One region of the Paenibacillus sp. YAF4_2 genome, then DNA from elsewhere that is predicted to be linked to it. Evidence: riboswitches for the same ligand, from Rfam matches in the RefSeq annotation. Region 1 holds a riboswitch; the other holds the start of a gene.
What was found. Region 1 has a riboswitch for cyclic di-GMP ahead of AB4Y93_RS26845 (cache domain-containing protein). Riboswitches for the same ligand answer to the same signal wherever they lie in the genome.
Positions count from the first base shown of each region.

Region 2: linked by a shared signal. The riboswitch ahead of AB4Y93_RS14095 (glycosyl hydrolase family 28-related protein) and the one ahead of AB4Y93_RS26845 (cache domain-containing protein) in region 1 are both predicted to bind cyclic di-GMP.

Region 1 covers NZ_JBFRCT010000015.1:104,328-115,876, reverse strand. The annotation lists gene AB4Y93_RS26895 (phosphatase PAP2 family protein) at 30-593, shown strand; gene AB4Y93_RS26890 (helix-turn-helix domain-containing protein) at 613-927, opposite strand; gene AB4Y93_RS26885 (hypothetical protein) at 1,084-1,272, shown strand; gene AB4Y93_RS26880 (winged helix DNA-binding domain-containing protein) at 1,579-2,682, opposite strand; gene AB4Y93_RS26875 (MFS transporter) at 2,923-4,146, opposite strand; gene AB4Y93_RS26870 (MarR family winged helix-turn-helix transcriptional regulator) at 4,153-4,608, opposite strand; gene pdaA (delta-lactam-biosynthetic de-N-acetylase) at 4,744-5,538, shown strand; gene AB4Y93_RS26860 (branched-chain amino acid aminotransferase) at 5,535-6,629, opposite strand; gene AB4Y93_RS26855 (LysR family transcriptional regulator) at 6,746-7,636, shown strand; gene greA (transcription elongation factor GreA) at 7,790-8,266, opposite strand; cyclic di-GMP riboswitch class I at 8,472-8,570, shown strand; gene AB4Y93_RS26845 (cache domain-containing protein) at 8,630-9,442, shown strand; gene AB4Y93_RS26840 (methyl-accepting chemotaxis protein) at 9,439-10,641, shown strand; gene AB4Y93_RS26835 (VOC family protein) at 10,732-11,154, shown strand; gene AB4Y93_RS26830 (DNA alkylation repair protein) at 11,312-11,549, shown strand, end outside.
Region 2 covers NZ_JBFRCT010000005.1:214,855-226,403, forward strand. The annotation lists gene AB4Y93_RS14050 (glycoside hydrolase family 53 protein) at 1-951, shown strand, start outside; gene AB4Y93_RS14055 (glycoside hydrolase family 53 protein) at 954-2,591, shown strand; gene AB4Y93_RS14060 (AraC family transcriptional regulator) at 2,757-3,617, shown strand; gene AB4Y93_RS14065 (DUF2975 domain-containing protein) at 3,746-4,228, shown strand; gene AB4Y93_RS14070 (helix-turn-helix domain-containing protein) at 4,239-4,460, shown strand; gene AB4Y93_RS14075 (DinB family protein) at 4,612-5,127, shown strand; gene AB4Y93_RS14080 (DinB family protein) at 5,205-5,711, shown strand; gene AB4Y93_RS14085 (GNAT family N-acetyltransferase) at 6,158-6,931, shown strand; gene AB4Y93_RS14090 (NAD-dependent epimerase/dehydratase family protein) at 7,003-8,409, opposite strand; cyclic di-GMP riboswitch class I at 8,677-8,763, shown strand; cyclic di-GMP riboswitch class I at 8,860-8,944, shown strand; gene AB4Y93_RS14095 (glycosyl hydrolase family 28-related protein) at 9,034-10,407, shown strand; gene AB4Y93_RS14100 (polysaccharide deacetylase family protein) at 10,751-11,549, shown strand, end outside.

The DNA.
Region 1 (11,549 bases):
TAAGTATGCTGCTATTTATAGGGGTAGCGATGATGGCTGCACGCTCGAAGGCCTCATCGTTTGATGCGTCAGTAGCAGATTGGTTTGCGAGTATACATAGTGGAGCGTTGACGGATGTATTTCAAGCCATTACGTCACTGGGCTCAACAATAGGCATCATTGTTATTACTCTTGTTTTAGCCATATGGCTTGCATGGAGACAAGGGTGGAAAGGAGCAGTGCTGCTGATTTCGGGGGTAGCTGCGGCTTATGTAGTGAACACACTTATCAAATCGGGATTTGATCGTGCAAGGCCGGTAGCGGCTTGGGGGATTGAGGCGGATGGATCCAGCTTTCCGAGCGGCAATGCGATGCTGGCGATCGTTATGTACAGCTTGGCGGCCATATGGATTATTCAAGACAGAGGGCTTAATCGTATAACTAAGCGCTTGGTTACGGTTGTCGCTGTGGCGCTTATTATTTTAATGGGAGCTTCCCGTCTGTACTTCAGCGTTCACTATGCAAGCGATATTATAGGTGATTACGCAGCAGGATTTGCCGTTGTGTGCCTGGTGATGGCTGTTACAGGACGAAAGAGGCTTAACAGCCGCTAGTCCTGCAGACAGCGGCTATTTAAGACTCTCGAATAGCATCCAGCATTTTGTCGATTGATACTTTGCGTTTGTCCTCGTCCATGGTGTTCAGCAGCCGAATGATTTCAAACGTATCCGCTGCAAATGGAGACTCCGCACCTCGCGCATCGCCATCGATAATATAATCCGTGGTGACTTCAAAAAAAGCCGCGAGTTTAATCAAAGTCTCATAAACGGGCTGCCGGTTGTTGATCTCGTAGTGGCTGTAAGCGGATCGCGTGATGCCGATGGATTGTGCAACTATCTCTTGCGACAAGCTTCTTTGCTGGCGCAGCTCCTTTAGGCGATCTCCCATCGTCAAGGTCATTCGCTCCTCACATTGGATATAAAGATTGGCAATAGGTTACACTCACTACTAGTAATTTATGATACAAATCGTATCATTGTCAAGCTTTAAATGGGAAAGTTACTAATAAAAATAGAATATTTTAGAAAGAGAGATGGGCTAGGAATGGTTTTGATCTTTGAATGTGAATGCGGTAACAAAACAGGTTTGTTTGCAACCGGAGACCGTGATGAAACGGGTAGAGAGTATATTGAGCTTGAGGATGATGATCGCTTGACGTATGTTGTTGGTGAGGACGGCGTCTTATTCAAATGTAAGTTCTGCGGTTACACTTATCGGATGGATAAGCTGTAAGTAAGCAACTGATTGAGCGCCAAATGCTTTGAGAGTGGCGCAAGTCTTCGGCAGCGCACGATAAAAACAGGCCACTGTTCACGAGGAACCGTGGCCCGATTTATTGTCTGTCGGCAGCGAATAAGTCGCAAAAACCGTACTGCAGCGGGTGAGAGCTGGCACGGTGAGGTGAAAGTAGCCAAATAAGACGGAAAAACCGTACTGCAGTGGGGAAGTGCGGGCTCGGTGGATCAAAAGTGGTCAAATAAGTCGCAAAAACCATACCGAAGCGGGTAAGAGCAGGTGCAGTGCGGAGAAAGCGTCCGCCTATTTGCTGAAACGAATGTCTTGTTCTTGCCCTGGGGCGGCGAATTGCAGCAGCTTTTCGCCTTCTATAATTAGTTCAGCTTGTTCTTCATTAGTCAGCACACGGAAGGGCTCGATGAGGAGAGAAGCTTTATTTCGTTCTCGCTCGATTTTCCATATACCGGTGATGTAACCGTTCAGCAGGATCGTTGCACGCAGGATGCCATTGGCGGTGAAGATTCGTTTGGTATACGTAATATCCATCACCCGTGATCGATCGACAACTCCAAGAAGCATTTGATCGAACTCGCCAAGGAAGCGAGCTGGTGGTATTACTTCGGCGTCAGGGCGGGGTGCATCAGGAAGATCAAATAACTCATTGCCTTGTTCGTTCAGAAAAGTAAGAAGCTGTGGACGCAGCTTTTCGAAATGTTCTTTGAGACGCGTGAGTCCGCACCAAGCCTGCATATCCTTTACCGTTGCTGGCCCATATGCGGCGAGGTAACGTAATATTAAATTTTCCGTATCGACATGTTCACTAAGGGATTGTCCCAGCCAGACCTCTGAGGAGGTATGGGTTGCTTGTCCGCTTTCTCCCCACAAACCACGCGGCGGTATTTGAATGAGTGGAACGTAGTTGCGTATAACAGCAGCGAGGGCTTCACTATTAACACCTGGCCACTGGTCAGCTAGAAATTTACCTAGCTCACTGAATGTGCGTGCTTCATCCTCGACAAGTTTTCTGCCTTCAAGTGCTACGCTGTCCAAATCGATTCCAGACAAAGCCTTGCCAAAAGATCCTTTTAATCCTCGATCGAGTACAGGCTGTACCCATGGTCTAAGCAATAGACAGTCTTTAGCAGATACAAGATGCAAAGTGGAGCGCATAAGGGCGATCCGCACAGCTTCACGATTTTGAATTAGAGTAGACAATTGTGACTGCTCAAATCCATTCAGTCTTGTCCAAAGAGAGTAATATGGCGCGTTTGGAGCTTGAGCCTGCAGGCCGATAAACCATTCCAATGTATCAAGTACAGACATATTCGAACGCGATAACAGCATTTGCCTTGCGAGCAAAGCTCGATTAATAGCCAATGCACTTAATTTAGGTGTCTCGTAAGACATCCAGCATCCACCTCTAAATAGGATCATATTTCCATTAAGAGTATCTTTCTTTCTAATAAGTTACAAGACGCAAAAGGTGAAAAAGCTGTCGAGAGCATGTTCAATTTTCCATGAAAATTTAGGAGGCGTAAATAACCTATTAACGTTATACTATATCTTTTTTGACAGGAACAATTACTTATACATTAAGTGAAAAAAGCCGAATCCAGAAGCCTTGAGGCTCACTGGATTCGGCCTTTTTTATCGGGAAGATACTGCGGTGGTTGATGTCTTCACGGTCTTGCTTCGTTTGCCTGCGATCATACTTACGCAGGAGACGATTAAGAAGAGGACCATGGCAGCGGCAGCGTATCTGTACATCTCTGCATAGCTTGTAGCGGATGCAATAATGCCTAGCAGCATCGATCCAACAGCAACGCCAAGGTCAATGGTGTTGTAATATAAACTGTTGGCAAAGCTTGTTTGATGTGGTGCAGCCTCGCGCAGCATCCATGCTTGTGTCGTCGGCTGAATGGCACCAAAGCCAAATCCGTACAACAAGGCCGAGATAATAATGAGTGGCATCGAGTGTGCATAAGACAGAATAATCAAGCTGGCAATGACGATAAATGCGGAAGGTATAAGGACGAGCATTGGTCCGCGACGGTCGAATAATTTGCCGGATATCGGACGAATAACAAGAACGGTAAACACAATAAATAAGAAGAACAAGCCGATCTGCTCAATATTTCGTTGTGCGCCATACAAGGCAATAAAACCAAGAATACCGCCGTAAGTAATCGACATCAGCATGTTTAACACGGCAGGTACCATCATGCGAGCTGTCGAAGATGAGCGCTGTCCTTGATCGGCAGTAGTCTGAACCGGAGCTGGTTGAATTCTGGCAGGCTGCTGCGGAATACTACGTGTAAGCAAGAGAAGCGGAATTATTATGACAAGGGCGATTGTACCGATAACTGACAAGGTAGTAAATCCGGATTGTTTGATGACAGAGAGACCAATCATCGGACCAAGCGACATCGCTAAGCTTGTGGAAATACCGAAGTAGCCGATCCCTTCACCCGTTCTTTTCTTTGGAATGATCTGTGTAACTAAAGTAGGGATAATTGTACTAGTCATCCCGAAGCCAACCCCGAAGACAGCCCGCAGAATTAATAAAACAGTCATCGATTCAGCGAATGGATAGAGGATAGTGGCTATTGTTGCGAGAACAAGTCCGGAAAACAAAATCACGTTCCGATGAACGACACGAAGCAGCGGCGTCATTGCAAAACGTGTAACGATCGCTGCCAAGGCGAACAAGCTGGTGACAAGACTTAAGGTGAAGTTATCTGGATGAAATTGTTCTTTTGCATAAGTAGGGAACGGAGACAGCAGCATTTGCAAGCTTAGAAATAATAGCAAATAACTGGCGGTCAACGTAATAAAAGATTTCGTCCAAAGTTTCTCTGGATGTATGTTCATGGTGTATCATTGCTCCTTTTCATGCTCCAATAAGCTGGTTGTATGGTCGTTAAGTTTTCTTAGCAGTTGGTTCATAAGCTCATATTCCTCGATGGACATCACTTGCGCTATCTCAGCAATGGTGCTGTATTCAATAGGTTCAATCGCATCCGCCGTTTCTTTGCCTTGCTCGGTAATAAATACCTGGAAAGAACGGCGGTCATGCTCACTGGCACGCTTCGTCACAAAGCCTTTCGCCTCTAGCGTATCTAATATACGAGTAGTCGTAGGCTTATCCTTGCCCGCCCGATCTGCAATTTCCTTCTGAATTAAACCGTCTTCCTCCCGTACGCGGAATAGAACAGCCCATTGTTCGGGGGTCAGCCCAAATTCCTTGATGCGGCTCGCAAAGAAATTCGTAAGCTTCCGATAGGTGGCACCAAGCAAGAAGCCAAGCGAATGATCCAATCCCTTTTGATGCATTTTACTCACGCTCCAAATTAGTTGTTACAACAACTATATCTCTGACAACTAATTTTGTCAAACTGCAAATACAGGATTGGAATTTCTGAAATGGGGGAAAATAAGCGGACTACACATAGAGGAGTAAAGCCAAAAATGAGAAAAAAATCAGCATGGATCCATACGTTATGGATCGCGGCCGTTTTGTCTTTGCTGGTCGCCCAGCATCCGGCTGACGCGCTGGCCGGGCCATTTCATTTTGGATTCAAGAAAAGTGTAGGCGGGCAGCTGCCTTCGATTAATGAAGAGGGCTTCAAAGATGTGGTAATGAAGCATGGAGCGATTTTTCTAGGGGACACGACCAAGAAGGAGCTGTATCTTACCTTTGATAATGGGTATGAGAATGGCTATACGTCTAAAGTGCTTGATGTGCTCAAGGAGAAGCAGGTGCCTGCCATATTTTTCGTAACGGGGCATTATGTGAAGGATCAGCCTGAGCTGGTGAAAAGGATGACGGCCGAAGGTCATCTTGTAGGTAATCATTCCTGGACCCACCCAGATATGACTCAAATCTCAGCTGAACAAATTCGTACCGAGCTGGAGAAGGTGAAGGAGCAGGTCAATACGCTGACCGGACAGCAGGCCATGACTTATTTGCGGCCGCCAAGAGGGATTTTCAGTGACAATGTGCTGGCGGTAAGTAAGGAATCCGGCTATACAAACGTATTCTGGTCCGTTGCCTATAAGGATTGGGATGTGAACATGCAAAGAGGAGCGGGCTTCGCCTACAATCAAGTGGTCGCCCAGCTTCATCCCGGAGCGGTCATCCTGCTTCATACCGTGTCCAAAGATAATGCCGCTGCGCTCGGATCGATTATCGACGAAGCCCGCAAGCAAGGTTATGAGTTTAAGAGTTTAGACCAAATGTCTGTAAAGACCTATGGCAATTAACGTGCAGCTAGGTGCTCGGACGGTTCAAGAATAACGGACCAACCAAACGGATCTTCTACTGTACCTCTTTGAATACCGGTCAGCATGTCGTACAGCTTTTGCGACAGCTCGCCGGTATTTCCTTCGTTAATGACATAACGAGTACCTTCCCAAGACAGTTCCCCGATTGGAGAAATAACCGCGGCAGTACCTGTTCCAAATGCTTCGACAAGACGACCTTCTTGATGAGCTGCAACAACCTCATCGATTGACAGCTGTCTTTCAACAACAGGCACATTCATATGTTTCAGCAGACGAATGATCGAGTCACGTGTAATGCCATCGAGAATGCTGCCGTTCAGTGCAGGTGTTACTACAGTACCATCAATGTTGAAGAAGACGTTCATGCTGCCTACTTCTTCGATATATTTGCGGTGAACACCATCAAGCCATAGCACCTGAGAAGCGCCATGAGCATAAGCTTCTTCCTGCGCTTTCAAGCTTGCTGCGTAGTTACCAGCAGTCTTCGCATTGCCGACACCGCCGCGTACTGCGCGAACGTATTGGGATTCCACATGGATTTTAACGGGATGAATGCCTTCCGCGTAGTAGGAGCCTACCGGAGACATGATGATCATGAACATGTATTGCGTTGATGCATTAACACCAAGCTGTGCTTCCGTTGCAATAACGAAAGGACGTACATACAGGGAAGTTTCCGCATCAGATGGGATCCAGTCGCTGTCTGTCAGAATAAGCTGCTTCAGCGCTTCAAGCGCCAGCTCTTCGTCTACTGCAGGAATGCTAAGACGTGCATTGGAACGATTAAGACGTGCCATATTCTGTTCCGGACGGAACAGACGGATTTTGCCATCACCGGTTAAGTAAGCTTTAAGGCCTTCAAAGATTGTTTGACCATAATGGAACACTTTGGCTGCAGGATCAAGCGAAATCGGCTGATAAGGCACGACGCGCGGGTTATACCAGCCAGTAGCTGCATCATAATCCATAATGAACATGTGGTCGGTATAATACTTGCCAAATCCAAGCTCAGATGCTTTTGGTTTCGGTTTTTTGTTCGTAGAAAGTTCTATTGTGATGGTTGGTTTCATCGTATTTGATCTCTCCTTGTTGCTAGTTATAGTTGAATCGTACCATGCCAATCGATATATTTAAAGTATCTGTTTTATTGTGAACACATACCGAAAAGGTATATTGGGGGCTGGCTATGGATATACGACAGTTAAGGTACTTTCTGGCGATCGCCAGAGAAGGACAAATCACTCGTGCGGCGAAAGCGCTCAACATGGAACAGCCTCCGCTGAGCCGTCAGCTAAAGCTGATGGAGGATGAACTTGGCGTCACGCTGTTCGATCGAAGTGGAAAAGGGCTTGTTCTGACTCATGCGGGTGAACTGCTGCAGAATAAAGCAGAACGGCTGCTGCAGGAATTTAACGAGACCATTCATGAAGTGAAAGAGCTGGATGCCGGGCTTCACGGCACACTCGCGATCGGCTCTGTCGTGTCCTGTATTTCCTTGCTTCCAAGGCCTATTGAGCAATTCCGCAGGCTGTATCCTAACGTCACATTCAAAATATGGGAAGGGGACCATTTTATCCTCGGCAGTCTGCTAGAGAAGCGGGATATTGAACTGATTGTTGCGAGGATCCCTTTCGAATCGACCTTACATACACAGCCATACTCTGTCTTGCCGCTGCCGTCTGATCCCTATGTGGCCGTACTTCCGTCCGGCTGGGTAAGTGACCCAGATAAGAACACCTTATTAATGAGCGAGCTGGCGGATCTTCCGTTTCTGACTCTTAAAACCGACAAAACCATCGCCATGCATCACCGCGTTATGATTGAGGCAAGAGCACATGGCTTTGAACCAAAGGTAATCTGCGAATGCTCAAGTGTAGCAATCATCGTAGCGTTGGTAGCAGCCGGCATTGGAGCAACCGTATTTCCGAAGTCGGTCATGGCTTCTTTTCCTCTTCCATCTATAAAGATGCTCACGATATCAGATGCAGATTTTCAATCAGATGTCGGTATTATTTGGCTCAAGGATCGGTATTTATCCAGAAGTGCACAGAACTTCATCCAACTGTTCGAAGAATGAGAAAAACTCCTATCGGAGTACTTCGAAGATGAGCGACCGCGTTTAAGCGGAAGTTTTTATCGCCAATCGGAATGATTTTTATGGCTTTAAAGAACTTATACATTCCGATGTGGTAAAAAAAAGGATGCAGCATCGTATGCTGCATCCTATTCTTTAGTTGTTCACTTTGATCTCAAGCAGTTCATATTTAATGATACCAATCGGCGCATCAACTTTGATGATATCTCCAACTTTTTTGCCCATTAGCGCTTGGCCCAGCGGACTCTCATATGAAACTTTATTATTAAATACGTCTGCTTCTGCGGGACCAACAAGGCGGTATTCGATTTTCTCAGATACCTCAATATCGTTCAGAACAACGCTCGAGCCAACTCCAACCTTCGTCGTATCAACCGAGTTAGATACACGTGCGGTCTTCAGCATTTTCTCCAGCTGCGTAATTCTTGTCTCCATAAAAGCTTGGTCATCCTTGGCCGAGTGGTACTCGCTGTTCTCTTTTAGATCGCCATAGCTGATGGCTACTTTAAGACGATGTGCAAGCTCGGAACGTTTGACGGTCTTCAGCTCTTCGAGCTCTTCCTCAAGCTTCTTAAGACCTTCGGGTGTTAGAATGATTTCGTTTTTTGCCAAACCCCACAACTCCTGCCATTTATTTGTATCTTCTGAATCGCTTTCTACATCTTACACTATCCATGGTGGAAAAGAAACTTGGGTATAGCTCCCAATTGCGCGGAAAATCTAACAATTTTCTAACTTTAAAGCAATGGAAAACTCAAATTTATAGTGTAGGATAAGTCGTGCTGGCATCACGTTAATCTTTTACTAAGTGTGACCTCGCTCAAAAATGCATAAAGGCGTGAAAGGCGGGGACGCAAAGCCACGGGTCTAAGTCGAAGCAGGAAACTGCAGCTGGTATGATCGCCGGGCTGCTCACGAAGAGCAGAGGTCTTTTTGTTGTGCCAACCGACAACAATGAGAGGGTGCATATAACAGATGAAGAAGAGGTTCAAATTACCCCGAATATTCCAGACACGCAAGATCGCGCATCGCATGTTGATTACCACGCTGATCATCGCCGTTGCGATCGTCGCGTCCATGTCTGTTGCGTTATTCCTTTCCAACTCTTCCTTATTCAAAAGCCAGATCAAAAAGGATCTTGCCCTGCAGGCGGATGTAATTACAGCAAGGATGGACGAGGAATTACAGTCGAAAGTGACCAAAATAAATGCATTAGCAGGCATCGGACAATATTATGGTCAAGATGCACAAAAGCATGACGAGTTGATTCAACATTTTATAAAAGAAAATCCGGATTTAATGTCCCCAGGCTTTTCCCTCGACATGACGGGCAAGAATTTTACCGTATCAGGAACCGGTGACCGGATTGATGTATCTGAACGTCCTTATTTCAAATCCGTATCAGAAGGTAGATTAACGGTTAGTAATCCGCTCGTGAACAAAGTTGATCCTTCCAAAGTTTCTATTGTCATCGCCGCACCACTTATGCAAAACGGCAAAGCTTATGGATTCTACATATTTGGTTATGAGATCAATGCTGCAGCTGCAATTGTTCGTGATACGAAGGTTGGTAAAACAGGTTATGCCATCTTAATGGACAACAATGGCCTCGTTATCAGTCATCCGAGAGCAGATTTGGTCATGAACAAAACCGTATATGACCTGAATATGCCTGCAACTGTGGAAGCATTCGAATCAGCGAAACAAGGACACGATACCAATTATTCCTTTACATTTGATGGCGTGAAAAAAATCGGCTATGCCGAAGCGACAAGAATGGTTATGTGATTCAGCTGTCGATACCGGAGAAAGAAGCGATGAAGCCGGTTACGGATATGCTGTGGAAAACAATCGGAGTTGCATTAGTCATGACGCTGTTGGCGTTGATCGCTACCTATATCTCCGCAACCCAAATGGCGACACCAATTGTATACATAACGAATGTGATTAAAGTGCTTGCAAGCGGCGATTTAAGGCCTAGGCTTGAAGTGAAAACGAAAAATGAACTGGGCACTCTTGCAGATCATATGAATCAAATGCTGGATTCCTTCTCTGACACCATTGGCAAAGTAAGCTTTGCTGCTGAACAGCTTGCCGCATCCTCGGAAGAGCTGACGGCAGCGTCTGTTGATTCGGTCGATATTTCCAGTCAGATTGGTGATGCGATTCAAAATGTCGCAACAGCTGGAGAGAATCAAATGGTGGCGGCTGAACAAACCTCTACAGCGATGGAAGAGATGGCTACCGGTGTGCAGCGGATTGCAGAATCGTCCTCTGTTGTTGCAGAAGCATCTCAAACCTCGCTGGATGAAGTTCAGCTTGGACAAGTTGCTGTTACGCATGCCGTTGAACAAATGAAGCTGATCCATACATCCGTTGGCAATTCGGCTGAAGAAGTCCGAGAGTTGGAATTGAAATCGAATCAAATCGGCAATATCGTGTCGGTCATTCAAGAGATTACAAATCAGACGCAACTGCTGTCGCTTAACGCTTCCATTGAAGCAGCAAGAGCAGGGGAGCATGGCAGAGGATTTGCTATTGTGGCAAATGAAGTGAAGAAGCTGGCGGAGCAATCTGCTCATTCAGCGTCTGAGATTACGAAGCTGATTCAAGAAGTACAAGGAACAACGGCAAGAGCGGTACATGCGATGAATCAAGGGGTTGAAGATGTTGGAATCGGCTCGGAGCTGATCAATGAGGCTGGTGAGGTATTCGGCAGGATTACGGCGACCTTCCAGGAAATCTCGAGCCAAATCCAAGAGGTATCGGCTGCATCGGAACAAATGTCAGCAGGTACGGAAGAAGTGACAGCGTCTATGACAGAGATTGCGACAATGACTCAATCTACCCATAGTCACTCCCAAAGTATCTCGCTGGGCTCTCAAAAACAGCTTGCATCAATGAAAGATATTTCTGCATCTGCGGAAGATTTCAGCCATATGGCCCAGCATTTGCAAGAAGTGCTGTCGAAGTTTAAGACTAGATAGAAAATTTTGATTCTTGCTGCGAGAAATGGTACATTATTGAAGGATTGCCATTCAGCGATCATAATACTATTCGCACAGGGAGAGATCTAGATGTCCGTTGATGCTTATTTGAACTTTGATGGGAATTGCCGAGAAGCGGCGGAGTTTTACGCAGTTGTATTCGGTTTGGACAAGCCTAAGCTCATGACATTTGGTGAAGTGCCGCCACATCCGGATTATCCATTGCCTGAAGAAGCCAAAAACCTGATTATGCACACTCGCCTGAACATTGGCGGAAGCAATGTGATGTTCTCCGACATCTTCCCTGGTATGCCGTTTACTCTAGGCAACAATATTACACTGGCGTATGTAGAGAACGAAGAAGAAAAACTTCGTACGGCATTTAATCGATTGAGTGATGGCGGTACGATCGTCATGGAGCTGCAAGAGACGTTCTGGAGTAAACTGTATGGACAGGTTACCGATAAGTTTGGTATTCAGTGGCAGTTTAACTTGGGAATTAACGAATTCTAATACTTGTCTAACAAAATAGGGGAACCAGTTGTCTATAAGACAAGCTGGTTTCTTTTTTTATATTGAAAAAGTGGCTATTCCCATATAAGAACAAATGTTCTATAATGGTGATATGGATAACACTAAGAATATGAGATTGTCGAAGAGGGGAACACCATTGGCTGAGCCGTTAAAAGAAATGTATCATGAAGCTTTTCTAAGGCAGTTTACCGATAAATTAAAGGCCGCATACCCGTTATTTGATATAGAATCGTTTGTATCACAGGTAATGAATGAAGCGTGGGAACAATTGGAGTTGAAAGGACGGATCCGTCAAATTGCAATCGTACTTGGTAAGCATTTGCCTTCCGATTATGAAGATGCGTTAGCTGTTTTGTATGCCGTATATGAGGAAT
Region 2 (11,549 bases), on a different contig from region 1:
GATCTGGAGACAACCATTGAGCTTGCGAAAAGAGCCAAGGAGCACGGTCTGCAATTTATGCTGAATATCCATTACAGCGATTTCTGGGCGGATCCGAAGAAGCAATCCAAGCCCAAGAGCTGGCAGGAGCTATCCTTCGCGCAGCTTGAAGAGAAAGTATACAGCTATACAAGAGAAGTGCTGGAAGTATGCCGGGCATGCGACGTGCTGCCGGAGCTGGTTCAGATCGGCAATGAGACGACCAACGGTATGCTCTGGCCGGATGGCCGAACACCACAGTATTTGTTCGAGCAGAAGAAATTCGAAGAGATGGAAGCAGGCGAGTGGAAGGCTTCCTTCGATCGGCTAGTAAGTCTATTAAATGCAGGAATCCGGGCAACAAGAGAAACCGGAGCAATGAAAATTATTTTGCATCTCGATGCCGGCGGCTCGAATGTGCTGTACCGCACCTGGTTTGATGAAATGGCTGCACGCGGCGTCGATTACGACATTATTGGCCTGTCTTATTACCCGATCTGGCACGGAAGTTTGGAGGAGCTGCGCTTCAATCTGGAAGATGTCAGCGCCCGCTATGACAAGGAAGTACTCGTCATCGAAACGGCTTATGGTCATACGGCGGATAGTCCAACCGGCGCGGATATTTTTACCGACGCATTGTCCAAGATTGCTGGCTATCCGGCAACAGTGGAAGGACAAGCGCAGTTCCTGTATGACTTGATGCGGACAGTCGATCAGGTGCCAGATGGCAAAGGGCTTGGCATTGTGTACTGGGAGCCGGCATGGCTGCCGGTAGAAGGCACAACCTGGGCAAGTCCTGAGGGAATGAAGTACGGCAATGATGTCGCTCCAATGGGGAATCACTGGGCCAATCAAGCATGGTTTGACTTCCAAGGAAAGGCTCTCGATTCAATAGATGTGTTTCACCAATTTGAATCCAAGAAGGAGAGTTAATCGTGAGAAAATGGTTGAAAGCAAGTGCATTACTCGTAGTTGCCGCTACGCTTCTGATGCCTAACATCGGCACTAAGAAGGTTGAGGCAGCTGGCACGTTCATCATGGGTGGGGACGTATCGATGCTAAGCGAGGTGGAACAGAAAGGCGGCAAGTTCTATGAGGGCGGCGTGCAGAAGGATGCCTTGCAAATTCTAAGCGCTCATGGAATGAACTATGTCCGGCTTCGGATCTGGGTAGATCCGTATGACAGTAATGGTAATCCATATGGCGGCGGTACCAATGATCTGGCCACGACGATTGCACTTGCGAAGCGGGCCAAAGCAAAGGGTATGGGTATTCTGTTAGACTTCCAGCTCAGTGATTTCTGGGCGGATCCAGGCACGCAGACGAAGCCAAAGGCTTGGCAAAGTCTGACGTACGCGCAGCTGAAGACAACTGTTCACGACTATACGAAGAGCGTTATTACGGCAATGAAAGCACAAGGTGTTATGCCGGGTATGGTTCAGATGGGCAACGAGGAAAGCTCCGGTATTCTATGGGATGACGGAAAAGTCGGCGGCACCATTACTGATTTTACGAAACTAGGAGAGCTGCTTACTTCCGGAATTAACGGCGTTAATGATGCACTTGCAACAGGTGAGGATATCGAAATTATTCTGCATTTGGATATGGGCGGCGACAACAGCCTGTATACGTGGTGGTTCGATAACATTATCGCGAAAGGTGTTAATTTTGATATTATCGGCTTGTCCTACTATCCGTTCTGGCATGGCACAATGGGGCAGCTGGCCTACAACCTGAACAATATCAGCAAGAAATACAATAAAGACGTTATGATCGTCGAAACCGCATACGGCTGGACACTGAATGACGGTGACGGACTTGGCGACTCCTTCTATACGACGGAAGAAAGCGTTGGCGGCTATCCGGCGACACCAGCTGGGCAAGTGGCTTATATGCGCGATCTGAAAGAGATTGTTAAGGATGTGCCTAATGGTCATGGCAGAGGGATCTTCTGGTGGGAACCAACCTGGCTGCCGGTAAGTGGCGCAAACTGGGGTTCTGCTGCAGGTGCGGCCTATAACAATGACACGGGCTTATTGGCTAACCCTTGGGATAACCAAACGTTGTTTGATTTCAGTGGTAATGCCTTGTCTTCCTTGTCCGTGTTCAATGAAGCTACACCAACGAACCTGCTTACAAACGGAAGCTTTGAGGCGAACGGTTATACCAGCACGCCTTCAGGCTGGAGTGTTTGGGCCAATACAACGGCTAATCTAAGCTCTATCAAGACGGAACAGCCGGGTGTAGTTGGCGATTATAAGCTGACCTTGTGGAATTCGGCAGCGTATAAAGCTTCAACGTATCAGGTGAAGACAGGTCTTACGAATGGTACTTATTCCTTAACAGCTTGGGTATTAAATAGCGGCGGGCAAAATTCAGCTTACATTTATGCCAAGAACTATGGAGGCACCGAGAAGCAGACGGCTCTGCCGGTCAACACAGCCTCATGGGTGAAGGTCAGAATCGACAACATCCAGGTGACCAATGGCCAAGCTGAGATTGGTATCTATTCGGATGCTAATGCGAACAACTGGATTAACATAGATAACGTGAAGTTTTTCAAATCGTACTAATTCATACTTCAGAAGAGCATTCTGTTTCCTTGTTCTTAAGGCAGGCAGAATGCTTTTTTCCTTGATTCAGCAAACTTTCAGTTTACAGGTACAGGAAATGATGGTTTTAATGCCGAAAAATACTTGGATTTGCTAGAATATAACTGCAGCTAGGTGGGATCACAGTTGAACTGGGACGATGAGAACATTCGATGCGTATTCAATTCCTTGGAGCGGTCGCTCCCTCTCTTTATTGAGACTATTGGATATAGTGCCTGGGAGCTCATGTTTGCCAGACCCGATGGTTATCCGTATTACCACTGGCTCTATACGATTAGTGGGGAGGGCAGCTTTGAAATGGAGGGGAAACTCTTTGCGCTGACAGCTGGGAAAGGTGTTCTGCTCACTCCCTTTACGCCCCATAAGTATCATCCTCTGTCGGATTCGGACCGCTGGTCTACGATCTACATTACATTCGGAGGTACCGCTGCATCCGCCATATTGGATGCGCTTAACATGAATATGTCAGCCATCTATACGGAGGAGGCCGATCAGGTATCGTTCGCGGATGTAGTTGGCGAAATGCTTCATAAGGCCGACCGGGATGCTGAATTCTCGGGCCTCGAATTCTCCACAGAGCTGTACCATTTTCTAATGCTGCTAAGAAAATTCGGAATGCGTAATGACCAGCCCTCGCTGTCGCAATACTATGATAAGCTGCGTCCGGTTGTACAATGGATGGAGAGCAATTGCTCGGCAAACGTTGGCCTGCCGGAAATCGTGAAGCAGGCTCAAATCAGCGTTTCTTATTTGAATGAGCTGTTCCGGGATGCCTTCGGCATGAGCCCGTATTCCTTCCTCATTCAGCTGCGGCTTCGGAAGGCGAAGAAGATCATGGTCACGAATCCTGGTATGGCCCTTAAGGAAGTGTCCTTGCTCGCCGGCTTTAACGACGTCAGTCATTTTGTCGCTACCTTCCGGAAGAAGGAAGGGATTACCCCTGCTAAATACCGCGAGCTGCATTTATCTGCGCAGGTGGAAGAATAGTACTATAAGGCTGCCGAGGGATCGGCAGCTTTTTTGTATGCGCATATTTCAAAACAATCTAAATATATTGTAATACGATAAATTTTGTGGTAAGTTCAATTTGAAAATAATGAAGTGAGGTGCATGTTGTGAAACGAGGGACAACACTCTTTTTAAAGGTCGCTGTTATTCTCATTGGAATCCCCATTCTGGCTTTGTGTATATTTGCGGTACCGGAGATTGCCAATTATACAGCCGAATTATACCCAGATGATACTTATCTCAAATACTTTGTGTTTATCGATTTGTATGCCGCGGCGATACCTTTTTATATTGCTTTGTACCAAGCGTTTAAACTGCTCGGCTATATTGATAAGGATCAAGCTTTCTCTGAATTATCTGTGCAAGTCTTAAAGAATATAAAATACTGTGCAATAATAATCAGTGGCATATATGTGCTAGGCTTGCCGCTCTTCTATCTTTTTGCTGAGAGAGACGATGCCCCAGGTGTCATAGTCATTGGATTGGTCATAATTTTTGCCTCCATGGTGATCGCCGTGTTTGCTGCCGTTCTCCAGAAGCTCTTGAAAGAGGCTATTGATATAAAATCAGAAAACGACTTAACGATCTGAGGTGATTAACTTGGCCATAATAATTAATATTGATGTCATGCTGGCTAAAAGGAAAATGAGTGTTACAGAGCTTTCGGACAGGGTCGGAATCACGATGGCTAATCTCTCCATTCTAAAAAATGCAAAGGCCAAAGCGATTCGACTATCTACTTTAGAAGCGATTTGCAAGGCTTTGGATTGTCAGCCTGGCGATATTTTGGAATACAGAAGTGAGGAAGACTCACAAGGGTAATGCTGGTAATACTATAGGAACAACGACAAAGGCTGCCGGCATAATTGGTGGCTTTTTTTTGTGTTAAACTTTCTTCCCTGACATACAGTTGTCAGGGTGACCATCGTAAGATGAATGTATAAGTTAACTACAGAAACCGGAGGTAATTGAAATGATGGATTTGAATACGCATTGCCTGAGATTTTACGACTTTCACGTATGGGGGAATAAACGAATCTTTAATCGCTTAAAGGAGCTTCCGCGTCACCTATACAAACAGGAAATTCAAAGCGTGTTTCCATCGGTGGCGAAGGTTATGGTGCATATATACAAGGTTGATTGTGGTTGGCTGGATATCTTAATGGGTAAAAGTATGAGGGAGGCTATGGAAGCATCGGTTCCAATCGAGGCAGATGCAGAAGCTAAAAGTCTTGAAGAACTGGAGGCTATGTACGATGAATTGTCCATTAGATTCAGAGCCTATATTAGCCAGCATGAGGATCTTGAGAAAGAGGTAGTTCTGGATAATCCTTACGCTGGAATATTGAACACCAGATATTCAGAATTCGTTATACAAGTTGTGAATCATGGTACGTACCACCGAGGCAATATATCGGCTATGCTTCACCAAATGGGACACTCCTCTGTGATGACGGAATATGGGCTTTTTATGTACCATGAGGAATAGATAACTTACAAATTTTTCAAACAAACCATGCTATAATGGGTTTTATGTTCCATTACTCTACATAAAGGGAGTTGTTAATGATGTTTAAGCATATTGAGGATTTTGTAGCAGCTTGGCAGCATGAAACGGCAGCAACTGAACGAACGCTGGAGATGCTCACAGACGAGTCTCTGAGCCAACAGATTACAAGCGAGAATCGTACGCTTGGACGTCTTGCCTGGCATCTTGTACAGACGGTACACGAAATGCCAACGCGCACGGGATTGTCTTTCGAAGGACCAAGGGAAGATGAGCCGGTACCAGCATCTGCAGTAGACATTGTGGCAGCCTATAAGCGGACTTCGCAAGGACTCCTTGATGCTGTACAGTCCAGTTGGAAGGATGAGAATCTGCACCACTTGAGCGAGATGTACGGTGAACAATGGCCAAACGGTTTGACGCTTGATATCCTCGTCAAGCATGAGATTCATCATCGTGGTCAAATGACAGTCCTGATGCGTCAGGCCGGTCTTCGTACCCCGGAACTTTTCGGCCCAACGAAAGAACAGTGGGCAGAGTTCGGAATGCCGGCTCCGGTTATTTAGAGTAAAATGGATATCCCGCTTTGGCCGTTTGGTTGAAGCGGGATTTTTTAAATGGCCTCAAGAGCATTGGTTTCGTTTTCAAATATGAGTAGGCTATCCGGTACATTTTCTCTTTGTGCTGCGTGAGACTATAGAAGGCAGCATCCTCGACCCGGGTCGCGGCGGCATCCTTTTTTTGTGAAATATTGTCATATAGTCTTGACGATCTAGGACTCCAAGGGTACCATGGGATTTAATGTCATTGGAAGTAGAATACAGATAGCAGAACTGCTTTCGGAAAGGAGTTTAGTCTGTTATTTATCGAAAAAGAACGATTTCTGAGCGGATGGGAACAGTTTAACCGTCAGAAATGGAATTGTGAGACACAGCTGCTAAAATTCCAAGCGTCGAACTCTGACGCATATTGCGAGAGCTTGTTTTTTCTAGATAAAAGCGGAAAACTATTTTTGCCCCCGCTTAATCCCTATCATCCTACCTTATTCCAGCCGACGCCGAGCAGCAAGGCACAGCGAATTACGAAGCAATGGCATGAAACGGCGAATTTGCTTATTGATGAGCTTATTGCTAACGGCAGCTCGAACAGCTTTGTACTACCGCCCGAAATAACCGATATCCGGCCATTTCTTTGGCGGGGTTTCAAGGCCGATATTAAATATACGTATTATGTTAAGCTGCCTTATTCAATTGAAAGCGCAAGCCCGGCGATTCGCAACAAAATAAAGAAAGCGGACGCACAAGGCTATTATTCGACAAAGACAGAGGACATGTCCGCCGTTTACCAGTGTCTGGCGGGAACCGAGAAGCGTAAAGGGTTCAGCCATCAGCTGTCGGTGGACGATCTTGAGCTTGTGCGCGGTTTGCTCGGAGACGAAAGCTTTCGTTGCTACGTTTCTTATTCAAAAGAGGGTGAGCCGGTGAGTTCCAGCGTTACGATCGTGAATCATGAGGGGCGAGCTCTGGGATGGATTTCGGCAACCAAGAGCGAGCATCTGCGTAATGGCGTCGTTCAGCAGCTGCAAAACTGCGAATTTACCGATTTATCATCCATAGGCATTGAAGAATTTGATTTCTACGGAGCGAATCTTTCTTCCGTTGCCGCTTCTAAGGCGGATTGGGGTGGCGAGCTTCGCACCTTCTACGGGGTCAGGCTACCTGGTTATAAGGAAATTGTAAGAGCAGGACGTGATTGGTTGACATCGTCCCAATTGCTAAAGCGTTAATAAATGCTGGCTCTAAATAAGAGCGGCGCACCATTAGGACATGAAGCTGTCCCGGTGCGCCGCCTTTTGTATTATAAATAAATATGCTCAACTGTGTGCTCATCAATATAAAATGAATCTTCTTTATCTATGACTTTAGCCCCATCGAAATAAGGTTTGAGGCGTTTCACTACAATATGGGCATCCTCTAATGAGGAGTTCGACAGCAGGATGAGTACCTGGTTGTTCTTCGTCAGGCCGATATAGTCAGATTCTCGCAGCAGACCGTTTATCGTATCTAGCAGCGATTTATCGTCGATAATCCCGTCCGACAATGCGAGCAGTGCAAAATTAGCGTTAAATTTACGCTTGGCTTGCTGTCTGGAGCGCACCACAGCTGTAAATACTTCGGGTTTGAGTACCGGTTTATCCTCAATATAACGCTCCGTTTGGCTAAGATATAAGCTGCGGATATTGCGCGATAGGGAAGAGTTGATCAGCTCATGGTCGATATCGATGGCATCCAGTGCAGATCCGGGTTTAGTCTGCTCGGCTTGGCTGGCCTCTGTAACCTTAGCCTGAACATGCAAAGACTGCGAGAACCACGCGAAAGTACGCTGCAAGCCTTCCTCAAGCGAAAATTTTGGCACCCAACTTAGCGACTGCTTCAACAAGGAGTTGTCCAGCCTAGAGCGGTAAATATCTCCGTAGCGCGTCTCCTTTGTTACGACTGTGGCAGCGGGTTGCATTGACGTTAAAATCTCGATCAGCTGATTAACTGAATTTTCCGTATTAGTAGATAGATTCATAATTCCAGTCTGCTGGGACAAGCTTCCCATATAAATAACGTCAGCAACATCCTCGACATAGACGAAATCACGCGTCTGTCCGCCGTCGCCGTAGACGACAAGTTCTTTGCCATCACGCAACCGTTCCATGAAAATTGAAACGACGCCGCCCTCTCCTACAGAGCCTTGACGCGGTCCATAAACGTTGGCAAATCGGAAGCAAAGCGTGTTCAGCTCATAAAGCTCATTCCATTTGGTGCAATAGTATTCACCAAGCAGTTTGTTAATGCCGTACGGGGACACCGGCTGGCAAGGGATTTCCTCAGATAACGGAATCTGGTCGTTTAAGCCGTAGACAGCAGCTGAAGATGCAAAGATGAACTTCTTGACTTTGTGTTTGACTGAGAGCTGAAGGATGTTGGTGAGGCCCAGTATGTTCGATTTCGTATCGGCATAAGGGTTTTCCATGGAGGTAACGACGTTAATTTGGGCAGCCAAGTGGATGACCACATCGATTTCATGGTTCTGGAAAATTGATTCGCAGACGGTGCTTTCGACATCTGCAATATAAGAAGTGTGCCTGAACGGACAGTTTGTAACATTCCCGGATGACATGTTGTCGATAATGATTACTTCATGGCCTTCCTTGAAAAATTTCTCCGCTACGAAGGAGCCAATAAAGCCATAGCCGCCGGTTATTAATATTTTCAAATGTTCCACCTCATATAGTAGTAAACAAGAATAAATAGTCCTTTATTAAGAAACCCTTATAAGGGTTTCATATGGTCCTATTGAACTACAAAAAAACCTTCTCAGAGGACTTACAGTTTGGATGCTGGCTTTCAAACTCATCATACTGGTTTAGGAATTCATTGTAAACAGTTTCAAAAAAATGGGCTTAAAATCTATTGAAAACTGTTGCTATATTACTAGAGGCATGCTAATATTTAGTTAAATATTACTAATTTCATACACCTGATGTCGAAAAGGCAAACCGTGTGAAAATGCGGGACGCAAAGCTACAGGGGCTTGTGGATTTCATCCATGTGCCAGCCAGTTTCCAAAACTTTTCAGGTTCTTATTACAAGAGCCAATGACATTTCATTTGGCTCTTTTTTTGTTGTTAATTTACCATTTTATACCAATTAAATATATCGAAAACAACGATAACGGCAAACCAAGCGAAAGCTTGGGACGCAAAGCTACAGGGGCTAAATGGGAAACCATATGCCAGCCAGTTTCCGAAATGTTTTCAGGAATAGCTATAGGAAAATCCTGAAACATTGGGATTTTCCTATTTTTTTTATCAAAAATAACGAATCGGGGGCATGCGATATGATGAAGCAATGGGCTAAGAAAGTGGTGCTGATGGTAATGGCAATGGTTGTTGGCTTTTTGTTTCTTCAATTCATGCCCGTCCAGAAAGCATATGCAGCTGAGGTTCTTAATGTAAAATCTTTCGGAGCAAAAGGCGATGGCAAAACAGACGATACGACAGCGGTGACGAAAGCATTGTCGCAAGGCGCAACATCTAAAACGACGGTATACTTCCCAGCTGGCACTTATATCGTTAATCCTACGAATGCTCTTCAAGTAAGCGGTGGAATGAAAGTGACAGGCGACGGCGCAAGATCGATCATTAAAGCAAACGCGACATTCGGGTATGAACTGATGCACGTTGCAGGAAAAGATATCGAAATAAGCGGCCTTACGCTGGACGGCAACAAACTCGTTAACCGCGTCCTCGTTATCGAAGGCGGCAGCGAACGTGTAACCATTAAGAACATGGTTGTAGCTAACGCTTCGCACAGTACAAATAAAAGCAGCGATTTTTACTCGGGAGTTTTGTCAGGCATTCTCGTATACGGCAACACGAAATCGATAACAATCGACAACACGGAAGTTAAAAACATCGTTGCAGTCAATATGGTAAGCGGCAGCCTGGTTGCAAGAGGTATCTATGTAACAACAACTTGGGGCAAATCGGAAACGGCAGCGAGCAATGTAACGATCACAAACTCGTATATCCATGATATCGGACCTGCTGATGACGGTGACGGCATCTACTATGAAGATCCGAACATAGATAACAATAATGGCACGGATACAAATAGCGTTATTGCAAACAACAAATTCGAAAACACGGCTAAGCGCGCAATCAAAATTTATGCACAAGGCATTACGGTAAAAGGAAACACGATCGTTAACTCATATCTGTCGAATAACTACTACAAAGGTGCTGACAAAGGCCAGCTTGCTCCGGATATGTTCTCGGCAATCAGCATATATGGCAGCAACAACACGATTACGAACAACACGATTAGCGGTAAAGGCAGCTTTTACGGAGCAATTGAAGTCGGCGCTTCGAAAACAGTGAGTAACATTACTATTTCGGGTAACACGATTATTATGGGCTCAAAAAGTGTAGTAAGCGGCAAAACGGCAATCCGCCTCGGCAATATTTCGAACTTCACAATTATAGGCAACACGATCGAGAATGGGGAAAGAGGAATCTGGACTTGGCAAAATGCCGAGGACGGTACAATTTCGAATAACAAGATTGAAATGGTAAATGGCGGCGGCATCGACCTGACGACTTACCTTGAGCAATATATCCAAAAAAATATCACGTGCACGGCTAATACGATTCAAGCGACAAACTTCCTTATCCAATTGGCACCTACGAACGTAAACGTCGTTACCCTTTAATAAAGAAATAGAAAAAAGCCCCCGAGTCTAGCGCAGCGCGCAGGATTCGAGGGCTTTTTTAGTTTGATGACAATAGCCGACATTTGGCTTCATACGCAGAGATATTTTAAATGAAAGTTGTGTTAATATAAGGCTAATATCTCTTAGATTTACAGAATGCCAGAAAAGAATCGACAACTGGAATTAGAAAAATCAATTTCTATTTATTTACATCGAGAGATTGGGGGATTATAATACATCAGGATAGGCTTAATCTATCGTTTTCTGAGATGAAAATCGGCTATAGGATGCGGTTTTCTATTCCTTTTGAACTATTTTATATACATAAAGGGCGGATGCCTTCATGATGGTGGGTAAGGGTATTTTTGTCGTCTCCCTTGATTTTGAACTCTATTGGGGAGTAAGAGATATTTATGGAATAGAACGTTATAAGAGTGGCATGGCGAAAGAGCGGAATCTCATTCCGCAAATGCTGGAATGGTTTGAAGCTGGCGGCATTCATGCGACTTGGGCAACTGTGGGGCTGTTATTTTTTGAATCGCGGGAGGAGTTGCTGCAAGGATTGCCGGCATTAAAGCCTTCTTATGAGGAAACGAATTTGTCGCCTTATGCTCATATTGAGAGTGCTGAGCTGGGATTAAAAGAAGAAGATGATCCGTACCATTATGCGCTGTCACTGATTCGATTAATTAGGGAAACGAGTCATCAAACGGTATCAACGCATACGTTTTCGCATTATTATTGCAAGGAAACGGGACAAAACAAGGAGCAGTTTGCTGCTGATCTTGAGGCTTGCAAGGCTATTGCAGCGAAGCGGGGAATGAAGCTGGAAAGCATCGTATTTCCGCGGAATCAGGTGAATGAACAGTATTTATCGCTGCTGCTGCCGGCCGGTATTAATGTATATCGTGGCAATCCACAGCATCCAATTTATAAGCAGGGCTACAGTACTGGCGATTCGTCTTTCCGCAGAGCATATAGGCTGCTGGATACGTATTGGAATTTGTCAGGTTATCATACGTACCCGGCTTCGTCCGTCGGAGCAACGCTTCCGGTCAATCTGCCAGCAAGCCAGTTTTTACGTTCCTATTCCCATAAGCTCAAACGGCTCGAGCCGCTGCGACTGAAACGGATATTGGACG